Regions from separate parts of the Pseudoalteromonas sp. SR44-8 genome, predicted to be linked through region 2. Evidence: predicted binding sites of a transcription regulator. Region 2 holds the regulator's gene; each other region holds the start of a gene.
What was found. Region 2 encodes sigma-54, which starts transcription at its own class of promoters, with help from an activator protein. Its sites were predicted from a motif close to GTTGGCACGNNNNTNGNNT; they were not measured.
Positions count from the first base shown of each region.

Region 1: dps (DNA starvation/stationary phase protection protein Dps) is a predicted target of sigma-54. The motif match lies at 2,349-2,367, and genes of this name have one in related genera.
Region 3: fliE (flagellar hook-basal body complex protein FliE) is a predicted target of sigma-54. The motif match lies at 2,262-2,280, and genes of this name have one in related genera.

Region 1 is NZ_JACJDS010000008.1:34,704-40,622, forward strand. Features, by position in the region: gene H5183_RS05435 (methyl-accepting chemotaxis protein) at 1-1,631, shown strand, start outside; gene dps (DNA starvation/stationary phase protection protein Dps) at 1,754-2,278, opposite strand; gene corA (magnesium/cobalt transporter CorA) at 2,616-3,572, shown strand; gene H5183_RS05450 (HPP family protein) at 3,657-4,076, opposite strand; gene H5183_RS05455 (oleate hydratase) at 4,314-5,919, opposite strand, start outside.
Region 2 is NZ_JACJDS010000044.1:24,963-30,881, forward strand. Features, by position in the region: gene ptsN (PTS IIA-like nitrogen regulatory protein PtsN) at 1-145, opposite strand, end outside; gene hpf (ribosome hibernation promoting factor) at 150-437, opposite strand; gene H5183_RS18375 (RNA polymerase factor sigma-54) at 466-1,962, opposite strand; gene lptB (LPS export ABC transporter ATP-binding protein) at 2,029-2,754, opposite strand; gene lptA (lipopolysaccharide transport periplasmic protein LptA) at 2,751-3,284, opposite strand; gene lptC (LPS export ABC transporter periplasmic protein LptC) at 3,274-3,828, opposite strand; gene kdsC (3-deoxy-manno-octulosonate-8-phosphatase KdsC) at 3,825-4,376, opposite strand; gene H5183_RS18400 (KpsF/GutQ family sugar-phosphate isomerase) at 4,376-5,347, opposite strand; gene H5183_RS18405 (calcium/sodium antiporter) at 5,373-5,919, opposite strand, start outside.
Region 3 is NZ_JACJDS010000006.1:40,045-45,963, forward strand. Features, by position in the region: gene H5183_RS04050 (PAS domain-containing sensor histidine kinase) at 1-665, shown strand, start outside; gene H5183_RS04055 (sigma-54 dependent transcriptional regulator) at 662-2,140, shown strand; gene fliE (flagellar hook-basal body complex protein FliE) at 2,319-2,651, shown strand; gene fliF (flagellar basal-body MS-ring/collar protein FliF) at 2,672-4,387, shown strand; gene fliG (flagellar motor switch protein FliG) at 4,380-5,420, shown strand; gene fliH (flagellar assembly protein FliH) at 5,424-5,919, shown strand, end outside.

The DNA.
Region 1 (5,919 bases), on a different contig from region 2:
TAGCTATTTTGCCGCTCACGCTGCTTTTAATTAGTTTAATGGCCAGCTCATATTATTTAGAGTATCAAAATCAGCAGCAAAATTTTGTATCGTTTAAAACAAAATTAATTGCTGACAAAGAAAGTTTATTAGCAACTGAGGTTGAGATAGGCCGCCAAATAATTAATTACGAACTAGCCAAGGGGACTAAAGAAGATGCAAAAAATGCATTGCGAGATCTCACTTTTGGCAAAGATGGTTACTTTTTTATCTATGATACAAAAGGCGTTAGTATTTTCCATGCTCTATTGGGTGATGCAATTGAAGGGCAAAATAAAATAGCCATGACCGATCCCAATGGTAAAAAAATAATTGTTGGATTACTTGAGCAAGCAAGACAAGGTGGCGGTGCTTTTTATTATGATTTTCAAAAGCCTAATACAACGGGGTTAGTTGAAAAAATGGGTTATGCAGCGATGGTTCCTGGTACAGATTGGATGCTAGGAACGGGCGCTTATATGGATGATATTGAAGCTGAGCTAACAAAGTACCAAGCAACAATACAAGCTCATATGAATGAAAAAGTAACGACCCTGTTATTAATTGCATTATTTTGGGTGATGTTGACGGTGTTTTTTGCCTTAATTGCGGCAAACAATATGGTAAAGCCTATCCAAAATATGGTGCAAAACTTAGATGATATAGCAAAAGGCGAAGGTGATCTGACTAAGCGCTTAGAAGTGCATAGTAATGATGAAATTGGTCAATTGGGTAATTCATTTAATGTGTTTGTTAGTAAACTACATAGCATTATCACCAATGTGGCAGATGTAACTCGTGATGTAAAAGATTCATCAAATGATATCAATACACAAACACAGTTAATTGAAAATCAGTTAGTAAACCATAATCATGAAACTGAGCTGGTAGCAACGGCGATCACCGAAATGTCAGCAACATCTCAGGAAGTCGCGCAAAATACCACACAAGTGGCGGTATCAACCCAGTCAGCCACGCAAGATGTTGCCAATGCTCAAAAATGTGTAGATGTTTCTTTAGAAGAAGTTTCAAATTTAATGAGTGAGATTAATCAAGCTGCTGAACAGGTTAATTCATTAAGTGAACAATCTAAAAAAATTAACAGTGTATTAAGTGTTATCGGTGGCATTGCTGAGCAAACTAACTTATTGGCCCTTAATGCGGCTATTGAAGCTGCAAGGGCTGGCGAGCAAGGCCGTGGTTTTGCGGTTGTAGCTGATGAAGTGAGAAGTTTAGCCAGTCGTACACAAGAGAGCACGTTAGAGATTAATGAAATGCTTAATGAGTTACATACGCTAGTCACAGCAGCGGTAAAGGCAATGTTGGCAAGCCAGCAAAGCTGCAATCGCTCAGTTGAGTCATCTCGCGCAATTTCTGAAAGTTTAGGGGCGGTAACCAGCTCGGTTACCACAATTAACGATATGAGCACGCAAATAGCTACAGCTGCCACAGAGCAAAGTAGTGTAACTGAGGAAATTAACCGTAACGTTTTTGCGATTCAAGAAATCGTTAATGAGCTAACACGTTCAATTAAAACAACCTCATCAGTTAGTCATCACTTAGCTGGTCGAGGGGAGAGTTTAGGCAATTTAGTAGGTCAGTTTAAGATCTAATATAAACAAAAAGTGGCGATATTATTGTTGATCAGTAATAAATAAAGATCAGGCTTTAAATAGCCCGATCTTTGACTTTAAATATAAATTAGTCAGTTTAAACTGAACACAAAACCGCTAGATTAGCTGCTGAGTTTGCCCGTTGACGACTCTAAGTGTGCACGCACAAACCATTGAAACTGTTCTAAATCGGCAAGTTGGCTAATTAGCATATCCTCAGATACCGGATCGAGCTCTGATAGCTTGCCAATCGCACTTCGGTGATCGCCATTAATCCCATTATATACTTTATCAAGCGCAACTAAGTGATCTTTTACCAAGCCCTTACCAATTGAGTAATCTTGCCATGAACGACGATCAACTATCGATTTTGGAGTACCAACTGGAACTCCGCCCAACGTAGCGATTCGCTCGGCGATGGTGTCGGTCATTGCTCTGATCACTTCAACCTGAGGGTCGAGCATTTCATGCACGCCAATAAAATTTGGGCCAACTACATTCCAATGAATATGTTTTAGAGTCAATTGTAAATCGATCAGTGCGACCATGCGGTTATCAAGTGTAGCAATGGTATTTTTTGCAGATTCTTCATTCATACCTGGGGCAGTAAATTCAGCGATTTTGTTTGTTTCGTTATTTTTACTCATTATTCCTCCTAATTTATAAGGAATGTTCACAGCGTCTAATAAAGTCTATGAACATGCGTTAGTTTATATAAAGCAATGGTTGTGCCGATAAAAATTATTTTTTAAGTTGCTGATATTTAATGTTTTGTATTTTTTTCAAAGGAGGGGGATGAAAGCTTTCTTTGATATGCCATGAAAAATATGCACTTTTTTGTAAAATCTGCAAAACAAAAGGTGCTGTTACGTGTTAGCGAATTGCTTACTATTAATAATAACTGAGATGCAGGAGTGTATTGTCATTGTTGATTAATCATCACTTACATATACTCAACTCATCTTGTTATTAAAGGAGAAGTGCATGTTGAGATTTTTTTCTATCGAGCAGGGGGTGATCCAAGAGTTAGAGCCTTCATCCGATACCTCTCTTGAAGTATCAATCAGAAATGCACACTGGATTGACACAATCAACCCAACGGAAGATGAGCGAAATACGCTCGCAAAAACGCTCAATATAACTTTTCCTGAGTCAGGGGATGTGCAAGAGATTGAAGCTTCATCGCGATGTTTTATCGACAATGAAGGCTTGCATGTGCATGCATTGTTTATGTCGCCCAATGAAGGACGTTTTAATACGGTAACAGTTGCCTGTTTACTACAGGATAACTGTTTGCTGACCATTCGCGATGACGAGCTGGCTGACTTTCGATTGTTACGCTTAAGAGCACGTAAAGGTCAAGTAATGTGTGATACGCCAAAACAGTTATTGGTTACATTATTCGATCAAAAAGTCGAAAACCATGCTGATATGCTCGAGGATATGCATCATCAGTTAGAGAAGCTCAGTGCATATGTACTAGAAGAAGATGACTCTGATCTAGAAGAAGCGGTTAGTCGTATCGCGCGTTTAGAGGATGCGAATGGGAAAGTGCGTTTGTGTTTAATGGATACGCGGCGCAATATTTCGTTTTTAATACGTCGTTTAGGTGTACAAAATGAGGATCGCGAATCACTACGAGAAATTGTACTTGATATAGATACGCTAATGTCTCACTGTACCTTTTTGTTTGATAAGGTGAACTTTTTGATGGATTCAACACAAGGTTTTATTAACATTGAACAAAATCAAATTATCAAAACCTTCTCTATTGCTTCGGTGGTTTTTTTACCACCTACCGTAGTAGCCAGTGTATATGGGATGAACTTTAATATAATGCCTGAGCTGCAATGGGAATGGGGTTACCCATTTGCAATTGGCATTATGTTGCTATCGGGCTTTGCCCCTTATTTATTTTTTAAACACAAAGGCTGGCTGTAGTGTGTGCCAATGAATACTTGGCATACACTATTATACGAGTTTATATTCATTTTATACGGATAGCGGTCTTATTATCACCTTGCATTAAGATAATAAAGCGGCCGCTAGGCGCACAAAGTCGGACGAGGTAAGTATACCCACGAGTTTATTTTTTTCAGTGATCACAGGCATGCAACCATGGCGGTTATCAACAAAAAACCGAGCAACATCTTGCAGTGGTTGGGTTGCTAGTACAGTGGCAAAATCGGTTGCCATAATAGTGTGTATTTTCGTTTGTTTTTCCTTTCGTTCAAGTGCGCTAGGACTGTAATTAGCCATAATATTCATCACTTGGGCAATCATGATTTTTTGCGTCAACATACCCACTAGTTCGCCATTGTTATCAATTACCGGAATATGGCGGATATTTTTTTCCTTCATTAGATTATGTGCGTCGTGTAGGGTGTTTTCTGCACTTACGGCAAAGGGATCTGATGTCATTAAATCTGCAACTGTTTGGCTCATTTTGGCTCCCGTGAAATCACTAACTAGAACTTTGGTTAAAAGGTTTACTAAAATAGCTACTGGAGATAGATGGATTATCCAGAGCTCATATTATTAATCATTCTAGCCTTATTTTTTCTTATTGCACTTTATCAAGATCAAGGCTTTGGTTTTTTGTATAGGAATAGTTTTTAGCTTGGTCATCAGCTGGTTTAGATTTATAGCCACTGGAGATATATTTACTCTCCGAAGCTCAGATTATTTATCTTTATGCGAAAAATTATCCCTTAGTGTACCAACCCAGTTTGAAAATTTATGTATCGCCGAGTTGCCTTTGCCCAGTAGCTCATGCATTTCTGCTTCAAAATGGGTTTGTTCTTTACTACTTGGCTCTGGTAATGGCGGTAAAATATGAGTAAAGTAGGTTTTATCAAGCAGGCGGTGTAATAACCGCTCGCCAATAAAGGGCTTGCCGCTGTTGAGCGCTCTAGCTCCTTTAATTAGGTTACGAATATCATATTGGGTTGGGCTAATGTCGGGCACTTGTTTAGGGATATTAAGTAACTTATATACCCCAATACGTGCTGTACGAATAGAGGCTTCCATCGTGAATATAATATCGTTGTGGGTTTCAACAAATTGACCAATCAAACCTAAGTTTGTACAACCTTCAGGAACTGAGGTGGGTCTGTCACCAGCTGCACGAGTCATAAATTGAGCTGTGATATAAGGCATTAGCGCTGTACGTATCTTGGTATTGGCAATGATTTCATCAAGCTGCTGTTCAATGCCCAAATGGTAGCAAAGCTCCGTAATTATTTCTTCACCGCTACATTGTGGCATTGTTTTAACGATACGATTACCTTGTTTGTCCATTAATAAACCATAGACCCAAAGTACTAACGTATCATCGGGTTGATCTGGAAAATGAGGTTGGCGGTTACACGTTACACTCAATAGCCAGTTAGAGTCTGTAAAAGTAATAATGCCGCCAGTTACCGTGCGACCAGAGTAAGGATCGTTTACTGATAATGTCTTTAGCTTATCTATAAGTGGGGATGGCTTGCAAGTCAGTGTGGCTGACTCCCACATAGACTTATCAATATCGCCATAAAATTTTTCGGGTTTACCAAAAACAGCTGATTTCTTCGCGAGGTTTTTCCATAAATTCCACCCGCTATTTTCGCCGGGATCATGTTTTTCACAGTTCAGTTCGGGTACATTTTGCATGTCGCCATAAGCTGTATGCTCTGTCATTGAACCCGTTATTGCATAAACTAAATCGTCTGAAGCAACGTTAATATGCTGTGCTTCACCTTTTACAGTGGCATGGATCCCCGTTACGGTTTTTTTATTACCAGTAAATGTTATATCTAGATCGTTTACACGGCTTGCAAATTGAAAATTTACGCCTTTGTCTCGTAATAAATTAGCAAGCGGTTTAATAAAGGTATCGTATTGATTATATTTAGGAAAAAGTAAAACAGACATGTCGGCAAAGCCATCAATAGAATCAAGAAAGCGATGCAAATACAGTTTAGTTTCTAACAAGCTATGACAATTTTTAAAGGCAAACATAGTACGAAATAAAAACCAAAAATTGCTTTGTAAAAAACCTTTGCTGAAATAGTCTTCAATGCTGAGATCGTCAAGCTCTTCTTTGCGCTTGAGCATTAAACGGATCAGCTCCCATTGCTGGGCTTTATTCAGGCCAAAGTCACTTGCATCGAGTATCTCACCGCATTTATTTATTAAACGGGCTTGTGAGTAATTAGCGTCGTTATCATTAATTAAACGGTACTCATCAAGCACAGAATAGCCTTCGGGCAGTTCAACAGCGGGAACGTCTTGAAACAGATCCCAC
Region 2 (5,919 bases):
GTAGTGCGTTGAGGATTTCTTGTTGTGATAGCTGAGGGAGTTGTTCATGAGCCAATTGGCTTATAAATTCAATGATCCGTTTTTTGCTATTAAAAAGGACCGCAGCTTTACTGCAGTCCTGACAAATAAGTGAGCTTAATTTCATAGTGTTAGTGTCGAGCGTGCTTCTCTTTGTGTTTAATTACTTGACGATCAAGTTTATCGATTAGTCCGTCAATAGCTGCATACATGTCTTGGTGCTCAGTCGAGGCAAATAATTCAGCGCCACTGACATGTAATGTGGCCTCTGCTTTTTGGCTTAGTTTTTCTACATCAAGAATAACATGGACATTGTTGATATGATCAAAATGCCTTTCAAGCTTGGCAAACTTATTGTTTACATAGTCTCTTAATGAATCAGTAATTTCTACGTGACGACCAGTTAAATTTAGTTGCATAAGCATTTTCCTCTTGTGATTTTACGCCTTAAATCAAACTTTTACGTTGATTTGACGGTGGAATAGCCAGCGACTCGCGGTATTTTGCAATAGTCCGTCTAGCTACTTTGATACCTTGCTCTGCCAATATATCTGCAATCTTACTATCACTCAATGGTTTCGCTGAGTTTTCTGCACTGATCAATTTTCTGATCAATGCTCGAATAGCTGTCGAAGAGCATTCGCCGCCGTTCTCAGTGCTTACATGACTTGAGAAAAAATACTTTAACTCAAAAATACCACGGGGGGTATGCATGTACTTTTGTGTCGTTACGCGAGAGATTGTTGATTCGTGCATCTCAACCATTTCAGCAACGTCGTTTAGTACCATAGGTCGCATTGCTTCAGGGCCATGCTCAAAGAATCCCTGCTGTTGTTTTACAATGCAGTTAGTTACTTTGAGTAACGTCTCGTTACGACTTTCTAGGCTTTTAATAAACCATTTAGCTTCTTGCAAATGCGAGCGTATAAATTGGCTGTCAGTGCTTGATTTTACTGAGCGTGACATTGCCGCATATTGGCTGTTCACTCTAATTTTTGGCATGCTGTCTGGATTAAGTTCAACCACCCAGCGACCTTTAATTTTTTTCACCGAGACATCAGGTATAACATACTCTGACTCTTCGCGTACTATAGTATCCGCAGGCTTTGGGTTAAGGCTGTGGATCAGTGTCATTACTTCTTTCAGCTCATCTTCTTTAAGCTTAGTCTTTTTCATCAAAGTGCGATAGTCACGACTAGCTAATAAATCGATATGATCAGTTAAAATCATTTTAGTCTCGCTAATCCAAGGAGTTGCAGGATCAAATTGATTTAATTGAATACATAAACATTCTTGTAGGCTGCGCGCAGCAATACCAACAGGGTCAAATAACTGAATGCGTTTTAACACTGCTTGCACTTCGTCTAGTTCGATTTCTTCTTCGTTATTACCTTGATTTAAGCTCTCTGCGATGTCTTCGCAGCTCAAGGTTAAAATACCTGAATCGTCAACAGCTTCAACAATCGCAATGGCAATAGCTTCATCGGTTGGACTAAAAGGTGTGAGCTGTAATTGCCACATCAGATATTCGTGCAGGGTTTCAGTTGAAGCACCTTGATAAATTGACTCATCTTCAGGCATTGGGCCGGATGACGTATTTGGCGCAGCACTCATGTATTCGTCCCAGGTGACGTCCATAGCCATTTCGTCACTTAAAGTCTCTTTACTTAATGCTTCGCTACTTTCTTGTTCATATTCGCTGGGCTTGTTGTCTGCTGATGCACTAACGGTTAAGTCATCGTTATCTTGTTTTTGTTCGTTTTTACCAGCCGTGTCGTCTGAATATTCATGCTCTTCTAGCTCTAACAATGGATTGCTGTCGAGTGCTTCTTGAATTTCTTGCTGGAGATCCAATGTACTGAGTTGCAATAAGCGAATTGCTTGTTGCAGCTGTGGTGTCATTGTAAGTTGCTGGCCCATGCGCAGCTGGAGTGATTGCCTCATGTATCTCTAACAATCCTTTTATTGTTATCATCGTTAAGTCTAGCAGATACTTAGCCGAGCGTGGCTTTATAGCCTAAATTGCTCGCCCAGGTAAACATCGCGGACTGTTTGGTCGGCAAGTACATGCTCAGGGGTACCTGATGCAATTAACTCCCCATGAGAAACTATGTAGGCTTTTTCACAAACATCAAGGGTTTCTCGTACATTGTGGTCGGTAATAAGTACGCCAATACCACGGTTTTTAAGGTGTTCAATAATCTTCTTTATATCTAACACTGAAATAGGATCAACGCCAGCAAAAGGCTCATCAAGTAAGATAAATTTTGGATTTGCGGCTAAAGCGCGTGCAATTTCAACTCGACGACGTTCACCACCAGATAATGCCATACCTTGGCTGTCGCGAATATGTTGAATGCTAAACTCATCAAGTAAGCTGTCTAGTGCTTCTTCTCTGGCTTGTTTATTCAGCTCTTTACGAGTTTCTAAAATAGCCATCAGGTTTTGATAAACAGTTAACTTACGAAAGATGGATGATTCTTGTGGTAAGTAGCCAATCCCTAACCGTGCGCGACTGTGCATTGGCAGTAAAGTGATGTCATTATCATCAATACTTATTTTACCTTTGTCGCTAGGTACTAAACCCACAATCATATAAAAAGTGGTGGTTTTACCTGCGCCATTAGGACCCAGTAAGCCAACAATGCTGCCTGCGCTAACTTCTAAACCCACGCTTTTTACAACTTGGCGACCTTTATAGCTTTTTGCTAAAAATTCAGCTTTTAATATACTCATGGCTGCCCTTTAGGTTTGTCTTTTTTACTGTCAACAGGTACCAAAATAGTGTGTACGCGATCGTTTGAGCTTGCGCCTTTTTCAGCACTGATCAGCTGTTGGTCCATATCATAGGTAATGCTTTTGGCATTAATTTTTTGACCTGCTTGAGTGACTTGTGCATTACCAATTAACGTTAAATAGCGCTTGGCGACATCGTAACGGACTTCATCAGCACTGGCGCTCATTATTGTGCCATCAGTTTGTTTTTCTTCAAAGTAAGCAGGGTTACCAGTTGCAACAAGCAATTGTTTGTTATTGCCTAAATCTTCGCGCTTATGGACTTCAAGTCGATCCGCTTTGATACGGCGGTTACCATGAATGATTTCGACATTTTTTTCAAAAATACCGATATTATCTTTCAGTTGGGCAAGCTGCTTTTCAGCACTGATAGAGACTTGATCCGCAGGTGGTGCCGTATTTTCAGCAAAGCTTGCAAAGGCAATGAATAAGCTTGGTATCACAAGCAAGTGAGCAAATTTATTGGTCATAATATATGGTTCGCGTATGGTTAATTAGTTCTACCACTTCGGCTTTTAAGTCGGCATGGAGGCCGCGCCCAGTGATCTTTAAATTTGGTCCGATTAATTCAACTGGTTGTTCTGAACTCATGGTTTGTAGTTCAATATCAACCTGAATATTATCTGCGTTTATATGTTCAATCATGGCATTATTGGTCAGGTTTTTAGCAACCACATTACCTTCTAAAATTAATTGATGATTTTCATATAGGGTGGCTTCATCGGCATTAATTTGCCACGTTTGCTGTTGATTATAGAGTGTAAAAATAGGTTGTTCAAAGTAAGTAAACCCTAACTGTTGGTAAAGTTCCATTTTTGCAGCTGTTACTTTGTGGCTAATTTTACCTTGTTCATCAAACGCGGTTTGTTTTAATGCCACCGCAGTATAATCAGGTTTTGCTATTATATCTTCTTGGTTTTGTTTTATGGCAGTGCTTTGATAAAAATACGGATACCACAGCCATACCATACAGCCGACAAATAATACGCATAATATTAAACGCGCACTATTCATGAGCTTGTGCCTTCGCTGGTTAATGATTTACCATTTTCGAGCATTAATAAATCAGTGAGTTCACGCACAGCTCCAAAACCACCAGGGAGCATGGTTGTATAATGTGAAACTCGCTTGATCAAAGGGTGAGCATCATTTACTGCCACCGCAAAACCAACTAATTCCATTACCGGCAAGTCAGGTCCGTCATCGCCTATGTAAGCGATTTGTTCATCGCTTAACTGCAATTTATCTTTGAGCTGTTGATAAGCTTGCAACTTGTTTTCTTGACCTTGGTAAATATGCGGTACTGTCAGGCTAGTCATCCGTTGCTGAACTATCTGTGAATGACGACCGGTGATCACGGCAACTTCAAAACCGCTATTGATCAGTGCTTTGATACCAAAACCATCTTTAGTATTAAACGCTTTGAGTTCTTCACCTTGATTGCCAAGATAAATGCGGCCATCTGAAAACACCCCATCGATATCACAGATCAGGAGTTTGATTTTTTGTGCTCGCTCGCTCGCATCATCTGAAAGTGGCTGATATAAGTCAGCAAACTGCATTATAAAACTCCTGCTTTGAGCAAATCTTGCATATTAAGAGCACCAATAGGGTGGTGTTTATCATCAACTACAATTAAGCCATTGATACGCTTATTCTCCATAATATTGAGTGCCTCGGCGGCAAGCATATCCGCGGTTGCTGTAGTGCAAGAGCGGGTCATGACAGTGCTTATCAAAGTGCTATGAATATCTATTCGTTGCTCTAAAATTCGGCGTAAATCACCGTCAGTAAAAAGCCCTGCAAGTTGCCCTGTGTCATCAACAATGGCCGTCATACCTAAGCCCTTGGCCGACATTTCGATTAATGCATCTTTGATACATTGCTTATCATTGATCATAGGCGTTGCTGGGCCACTGTGCATAATATCTTTTAAACACAATAGTAAACGTTTGCCTAAGCTTCCCCCAGGATGCGATAGCGCAAAGTCATCGGCAGTAAAGCCTCGGGTTTCTAACAGAGCAACGGCTATTGCATCACCCATCGCAAGCGTTGCAGTCGTGCTCGCAGTCGGGGCGAGTCCTAATGGGCAGGCCTCTTGACTTACTTTGATGCATACATGAGCATCAGCCCAATTTGCCATTGATGATTCAGGGTTACCTGTCATGGCGATCATTTTTGCGCCAATACGTTTAATAACCGGAATAATATTCAGTACTTCGCTGGTTTCGCCTGAGTTAGAAATAAGCATAACCACGTCATCACGAGTGATCATCCCTAAATCACCATGACTTGCTTCACCCGGATGGACAAAAAACGCAGGCGTGCCAGTGCTTGCCAGTGTTGCAGCAATTTTATTACCAATATGCCCTGATTTCCCCATACCGACTACTATGATCCTACCGTGACATTGATACATCAATTGGCAAGCTTGATTAAAGTTTTCGTCTAGGTATTGGGTTATATCAAGCAGCGCTTGGCGCTCTATTTCTAGCACCCGCTTACCTTGTTCAATAAAATTTAACTGCGTCATTGTGTTATCCATTTTGTGGCTAGCATTAAGCAACTTGGCTGAAAATATAACCTTGATAAATTAAAAACGCGACCAATAACAGGCCACCTTCAACTCTATTAATGCGTCTTGTGCCTCTAAAACTCAATGACATAGCAATAAGGGCTATGGTGGCACCAATCATTATTAAGGCATCACGGTTTGCAGCTGAAGGATCAATAATCGAAGGGTTGATAATCCCAGCCAGTGGTAACACAGCTAAAATGTTAAAGATATTTGAACCAACAATATTACCCAGTGCTAAATCATCTTCGTTTTTTAATACCCCAGCAATACAGGCTGCCAGCTCAGGCAGACTGGTGCCAATAGCAATAATGGTTAACCCTATTACTAAATCACTTAGGCCAAAGTATTTGGCTATATCAACTGCTGAGCCAACTAAAAAATGTGAGCTGACAGGCAGTAATATCATACCAATAATTAACCAAAATAAAGCCGATTTGGTGGGCACGTTATCTGGTACGTCTTCACAGGCTTCACTTACAAATGGGTCATCAGCTTGGTTTTTAGCGCGAATAGAAATAATAACTAAG
Region 3 (5,919 bases), on a different contig from region 2:
CATCTTTGGCACATCAAGTGCGAACACCACTGTCTGCTGCGATTTTGTATGCCGCTAATTTAGGTTCAAAGCGGTTACCCGAAAGCTCTCGAGGCAATTTTCATACTAAGTTAATGTCGCGTTTAAAAGATCTCGAAACCCAAGTAAACGATATGTTGTTGTTCGCAAAAAGTGGCGATCAGCAAGTTGTTGAACATGTTTCCATGCAGCAATTATTAACTGAAGTGAAAACTGGCGCTGATGCTATGGTCGCACTTAATAATAGTGAACTTCAGGTCAGTTTACCTGAGCCTGATATCGAGATAATGGGCAATAAAACTGCGCTTGCCAGTGCCATTCAAAACCTTATTCACAATAGTATTCAAGTCATTGGCAGTAATGCACTCGTTCAATTAAGTGCGCAGCGGGATGCGAGTGACCCCGAGCTAGTGTGTATTACTGTAAGTGATAATGGCCCTGGGGTCGATTTAAGCTTACTTGATAAATTATTTGAACCATTTTTTACTACGCGAAGCCAAGGCACAGGTTTAGGCTTAGCGGTGGTTAGTTCAGTCGCAAATGCACACCAAGGACGAGTTGAAGTAACGAACAATGCTCAAGGCGGAGCCTGCTTTAGTTTACTGTTACCTATTTGTACAAAGTCAACATCGGCGGAGGCAATATGAACAACACGATTTTAGTGGTTGAAGATGATGCAGGGCTTCGTGAAGCCTTGATTGATACGCTTGAAATGTCTGGAATAGATTGCGTTGCGGCTGACAGTGCCGAGCAAGCTATGGTGCTACTTAAAAAAGACAGCTTTTCGCTGGTCGTGAGCGATGTGCAAATGGGCGCGATGAGTGGTCTTGATTTACTGCGCAGCATTAATCTTAATTACCCTGATCTACCGGTTTTAATGATGACAGCGTATGCGACTATTGATGATGCTGTTGAGGCTATGCGGTTAGGGGCAATTGACTATATGGCCAAACCGTTTGCGCCCGAAGTGCTACTTAATATGGTAAGCCGCTATCTACCTGAGCCAGAAAAAGAAACAGATGGCCCGATTGTCGCTGATCCGAGTAGTATTCAGCTATTAGAACTTGCAAGTCGGGTTGCTAAATCGGATGCCAGTGTGATGGTGCTTGGTCCTAGTGGCTCAGGTAAAGAAGTACTCGCACGCTTTATCCATGATAAATCAGATCGCGCAGAGCAGCCATTCGTCGCAATAAACTGTGCTGCGATCCCTGAAAATATGCTCGAAGCTACATTATTTGGCTACGAGAAAGGCGCGTTTACTGGTGCGATTCAAGCTTGTCCGGGTAAATTTGAGCAAGCACAAGGTGGCACAATTTTACTTGATGAAATCACTGAGATGGATTTAGGCCTACAGGCTAAGTTACTACGCGTATTACAAGAACGCGAAGTTGAACGTTTAGGTGGTCGCAAAACTATTAAGCTGGATGTGCGTATTTTGGCTACCAGTAACCGTGATTTAAAAGAGGCTGTGGCTAAGCACCAGTTTAGAGAAGATTTATATTATCGATTAAATGTATTTCCGTTGATGTGGCGTCCACTTTGTCAACGTCCAGGCGATATTGTCGTGTTGGCAAAGCATTTAATTGAACGTCATCTCAATAAAAGCAAAGAGCCTATCGCTGTACTTAGCGAACCGGCAGAGAAAAAATTATTAGCTCATACTTGGCCAGGTAATGTGCGTGAACTGGATAATGTGATCCAGCGTGCGCTGATATTACGCCACGGTGATATGATTGACGAAAGTGCTATTTTTATTGAAAATTTAACCCAGACTCCTCTAACTGCGGCTTTATCAGCAAGTTTAGTGCCGGCTAATTCAGCACCAGAAAGCACTACTTCGGCGGTTACAAGTTCACCAACTAATGATGCTTATTATGATCTGCAAGCGCCAGCAATAAAAGCCACAGCACAACGCAATCAGCTGCGTGAAGAATTACCAAGCTTGGATTCGGGAAGTTACAAAGATGAACTTAAAGATAAAGAGCATAGAATTATTTTAGAAACCCTAAATCGTTGTCAAGGCAAGCGTAAAGATGTAGCTGAAACATTAGGGATCAGCCCACGAACATTACGTTATAAATTGGCTCAAATGCGTGATTTGGGGATCACCTTACCTGCTTAAGCCTCTATAATTTTTGTTTTCCTTCACTATTTAATTTACGCTCAGCCTTGCTGGGCGTAAACTTGTCAAAACTCTGACAACTAAAATAAATCTTAAGATGATGATATTTATGGTTTTATTAGTTGGCATGCTTTGTGCTTTATTAAGTTATTAGTAAACTGCATCGTCAGAGACAATTATGAAAATTCAAAACAGCGCATTATTTCAAGAAATGCAATCTATGGCTCTCGAAGCTGGTCGTAGTAATCAAGTAAACAAATTACCGACGCAGGCGCAGCCTACTTCGAGCGCCCAATTTGGCGATTTGTTAAGTGATGCACTCAATACAGTGAATGGCCTTCAAGCTGATGCGAAACAAAAAGTCGTAGCGGTTGAAATGGGCGATCGAAATGTGTCATTAGCGGATGCAATGATCGCATCACAAAAATCGTCAGTTGCCTTTGAAGCTACGGTGCAAGTTCGTAACAAACTTGTAGAAGCCTATAAAGAAATCATGAACATGCCTGTTTAACTAGGTAGTGGAGAATTATTGTGGCGCAATCTAATCAATCAACAGATCTTGCTTTGGCCGGCGGCGGTATCGACCAAACTGATAATGACGATCAACAAGAACAAAAGTCAGGCTATTTAAGTGCATTAAACGGCGTTGATGTATTGCGTCAGGTTACTCTAATTATTGCATTAGCGATTTGTTTAGCGATTGCTATTTTTGTGATTATTTGGGCACGTCAACCAGATATGCGTCCACTTGGAAAAATGCCAACGGAAGAGCTAATTCAAACGCTCGACTTTTTAGATGCACAAAAAATTGACTATCAACTTGATGGCAATGTGGTTTCTGTTCCTGAAAATGAATATCAAAATATTAAATTGTTAATGACCCGCGAAGGTATTGAGCAAGCGCCGAACTCGGGTACTGATATTATCATGCAAGATATGGGTTTTGGTGTTAGTCAGCGTTTAGAGCGTGAACGTTTAAAGCATGGTCGTGAACAACAACTAGCGCGTACGATTGAGGAACTACAAAATGTCACGCGTGCTAAAGTATTATTGGCAATACCGAAAGAAAATGTTTTTGCTCGCCGTGAGAAAAAACCATCCGCAACAGTGGTATTAACTTTAAAACGTGGTCGTATGCTCGGTAGTGAAGAAGTGGACGCCATTGTTGATATTATTGGTTCAGCAGTGCAAGGTTTAGAGCCGTCACGAGTAACTGTAACAGACCAAAATGGCCGATTACTTAATTCAGGATCGCAAAGTGCGTTAGCTGCTCGCTCACGCAAAGAATACGATATTGAACGTAAACGTGAACAAGAATATCTAGATAAAATAGATGGTATCTTAATGCCAGTTATTGGTATGGGTAACTACACTGCACAAGTCGATTTAAGTATGGACTTTAGTGCGATTGAAGAAACTCAAAAACGCTACAACCCTGATTTACCGGCGGTACGCAGTGAAACCACCTTTGAAGAAAACAACATCGGCGGGTTAGCTATCGGTATTCCTGGCGCGCTGACAAATCAGCCTCCAACAGATTCAAATATTCCTGAAATTGCCGGTCAAGGTGGTGCAGGCTCTGGTTCATCACCCAGTCGCACTCACAAAGAAGCGACACGTAACTATGAACTTGATACTACTATCTCCCACACACGTCAGCAAAGTGGTGTTATTCGTCGAATTAGTGTGTCTGTGGCAGTCGATTATGTGGCAAAAGTGGGTGAAAATGGTGAAACGACTATGGAGCCTCGCTCAGTTGAAGCACTGTCAAATATTCGTCGTTTACTGCAAGGTGGTGTGGGTTTTGACTTACAGCGTGGTGATGCATTAGAAGTAGTGACAGTACCGTTTGTACGTGAACCGATGGACTTAGCTATTGAAGTGCCACTGTGGGAACAAAACTGGTTTATGAAAGTTGTGCGTTTAGTGCTTGGCGCATTGGTTATTATAGTGTTAATCATGGCGGTGGTTAAACCTATGCTGAAACGCTTGATTTACCCAGATGATACCCTTGAAGAGTATGATGATGATGCGCTTAGTTCTGGTGTAGATATTGGTGATAACACCCTAGATATGCTAAATAAAGATTTTGATTCTGCTTCGGTTGGCTTCTCAAGTGATGGTACACTACAGTTACCAGACCTACATGGCGATGAAGACTTATTAAAAGCTGTTCGTGCCTTAGTAGCAAATGAGCCAGAACTCTCCTCACAAGTTGTGAAAGCGTGGTTAACTGAAGATGACTGATCAAGAACAAAAACAACTGCCAGCAGCGTTTGATGTTGATAAATTAGACGGTGTAGATAAAGCCGCAATTTTATTGCTAAGCTTATCCGAAGAAGATGCAGCGCAAATATTAAAGCACCTTGAACCTAAACAGGTGCAAAAAGTGGGTATGGCAATGGCGGCGATAGATGATCTATCGCAAGCCAAAATCAGTGCCGTGCACAATTTATTTATAGAACAAATACAAAGCTTTAGTACGATTGGCTTCCAATCAGAAGATTTTATCAAAAAAGCGCTTACTGCGGCACTTGGTGAAGATAAAGCGGCAAGCCTGATAGATCAAATTGTTATGGGATCTGGTGCCAAGGGTCTTGATTCATTGAAATGGATGGACTCAAAGCAGGTTGCCAATATTATTCGCAATGAGCATCCGCAAATACAAACTATCGTTTTATCGTATTTGGAGCCTGAGCAATCGGCCGAAATTTTAGCGCAGTTTCCTGAAAAAGTGCGCTTAGATTTAACCATGCGAATCGCCAACCTTGAAGAAGTTCAACCTGCGGCTTTACAAGAGTTGAACGAGATAATGGAAAAACAATTTGCCGGACAAGCTGGTGCGCAAGCTGCAAAAATGGGCGGCTTGAAAGCGGCGGCAGATATCATGAACTACCTCGATACTAATATTGAAGGTCAGTTGATGGATTCTATCCGTGAGCATGACGAAGAGATGTCGCAACAAATCCAAGATTTAATGTTCGTATTTGAAAACTTAATGGATGTTGATGATCGTGGTATTCAAGCTATCTTGCGAGAAGTCCAACAAGATGTACTGATGAAAGCCATCAAAGGTACTGATGATGCATTGAAAGAGAAAATCCTCGGCAATATGTCAAAACGGGCTGCAGAGATGCTTGCTGATGATTTAGAAGCAATGGCACCTGTGCGGATCAGCGAAGTTGAAGCCGCGCAAAAAGAGATCTTATCTACGGCACGTCGTCTCGCTGATTCAGGTGAAATTATGCTTGGTGGTGGTGGTGGTGAGGAGTTCTTGTAAACCATGAGCAAACCTACTCAATATCAAGGTCGTCCTTTACGAGCCAGTGAAGCAGTTGATGAATTATTAGAAAACTGGCCAATTCCAGATGTTACGCAAGACACTCGAAAATTCGATGGTCGTTCAACGGCGTTTGGTACACCGCTGGCCGATTTATATCGTAAAGAGCTTGAAGAAAGTGAACAAGCACTAGAGCCCGAAGAGCCTGAGCTGCCCTCGTTAACAATGGCTGAGCTGGAACGAATTCGTCAAGATGCCTACGAAGAAGGCTTAAAACAAGGCCACGAGCAGGGTTATATTGATGGTTTTGAAAAAGGCGTAGGTGAGGGAAAAGAAGCCGGTTATAAAGAAGGCATTGAGCTTGGTAAAACACAAGGTCAAGAAGAAGTAAAACCACTGATTGAAGAACAGCTAACGGGTCTAAAAGCATTGTTGGATAGTTTGTCAGCACCATTAGCTAAAGTCGATGATGACGCCGAAAAGCAACTTGTACAGTTAA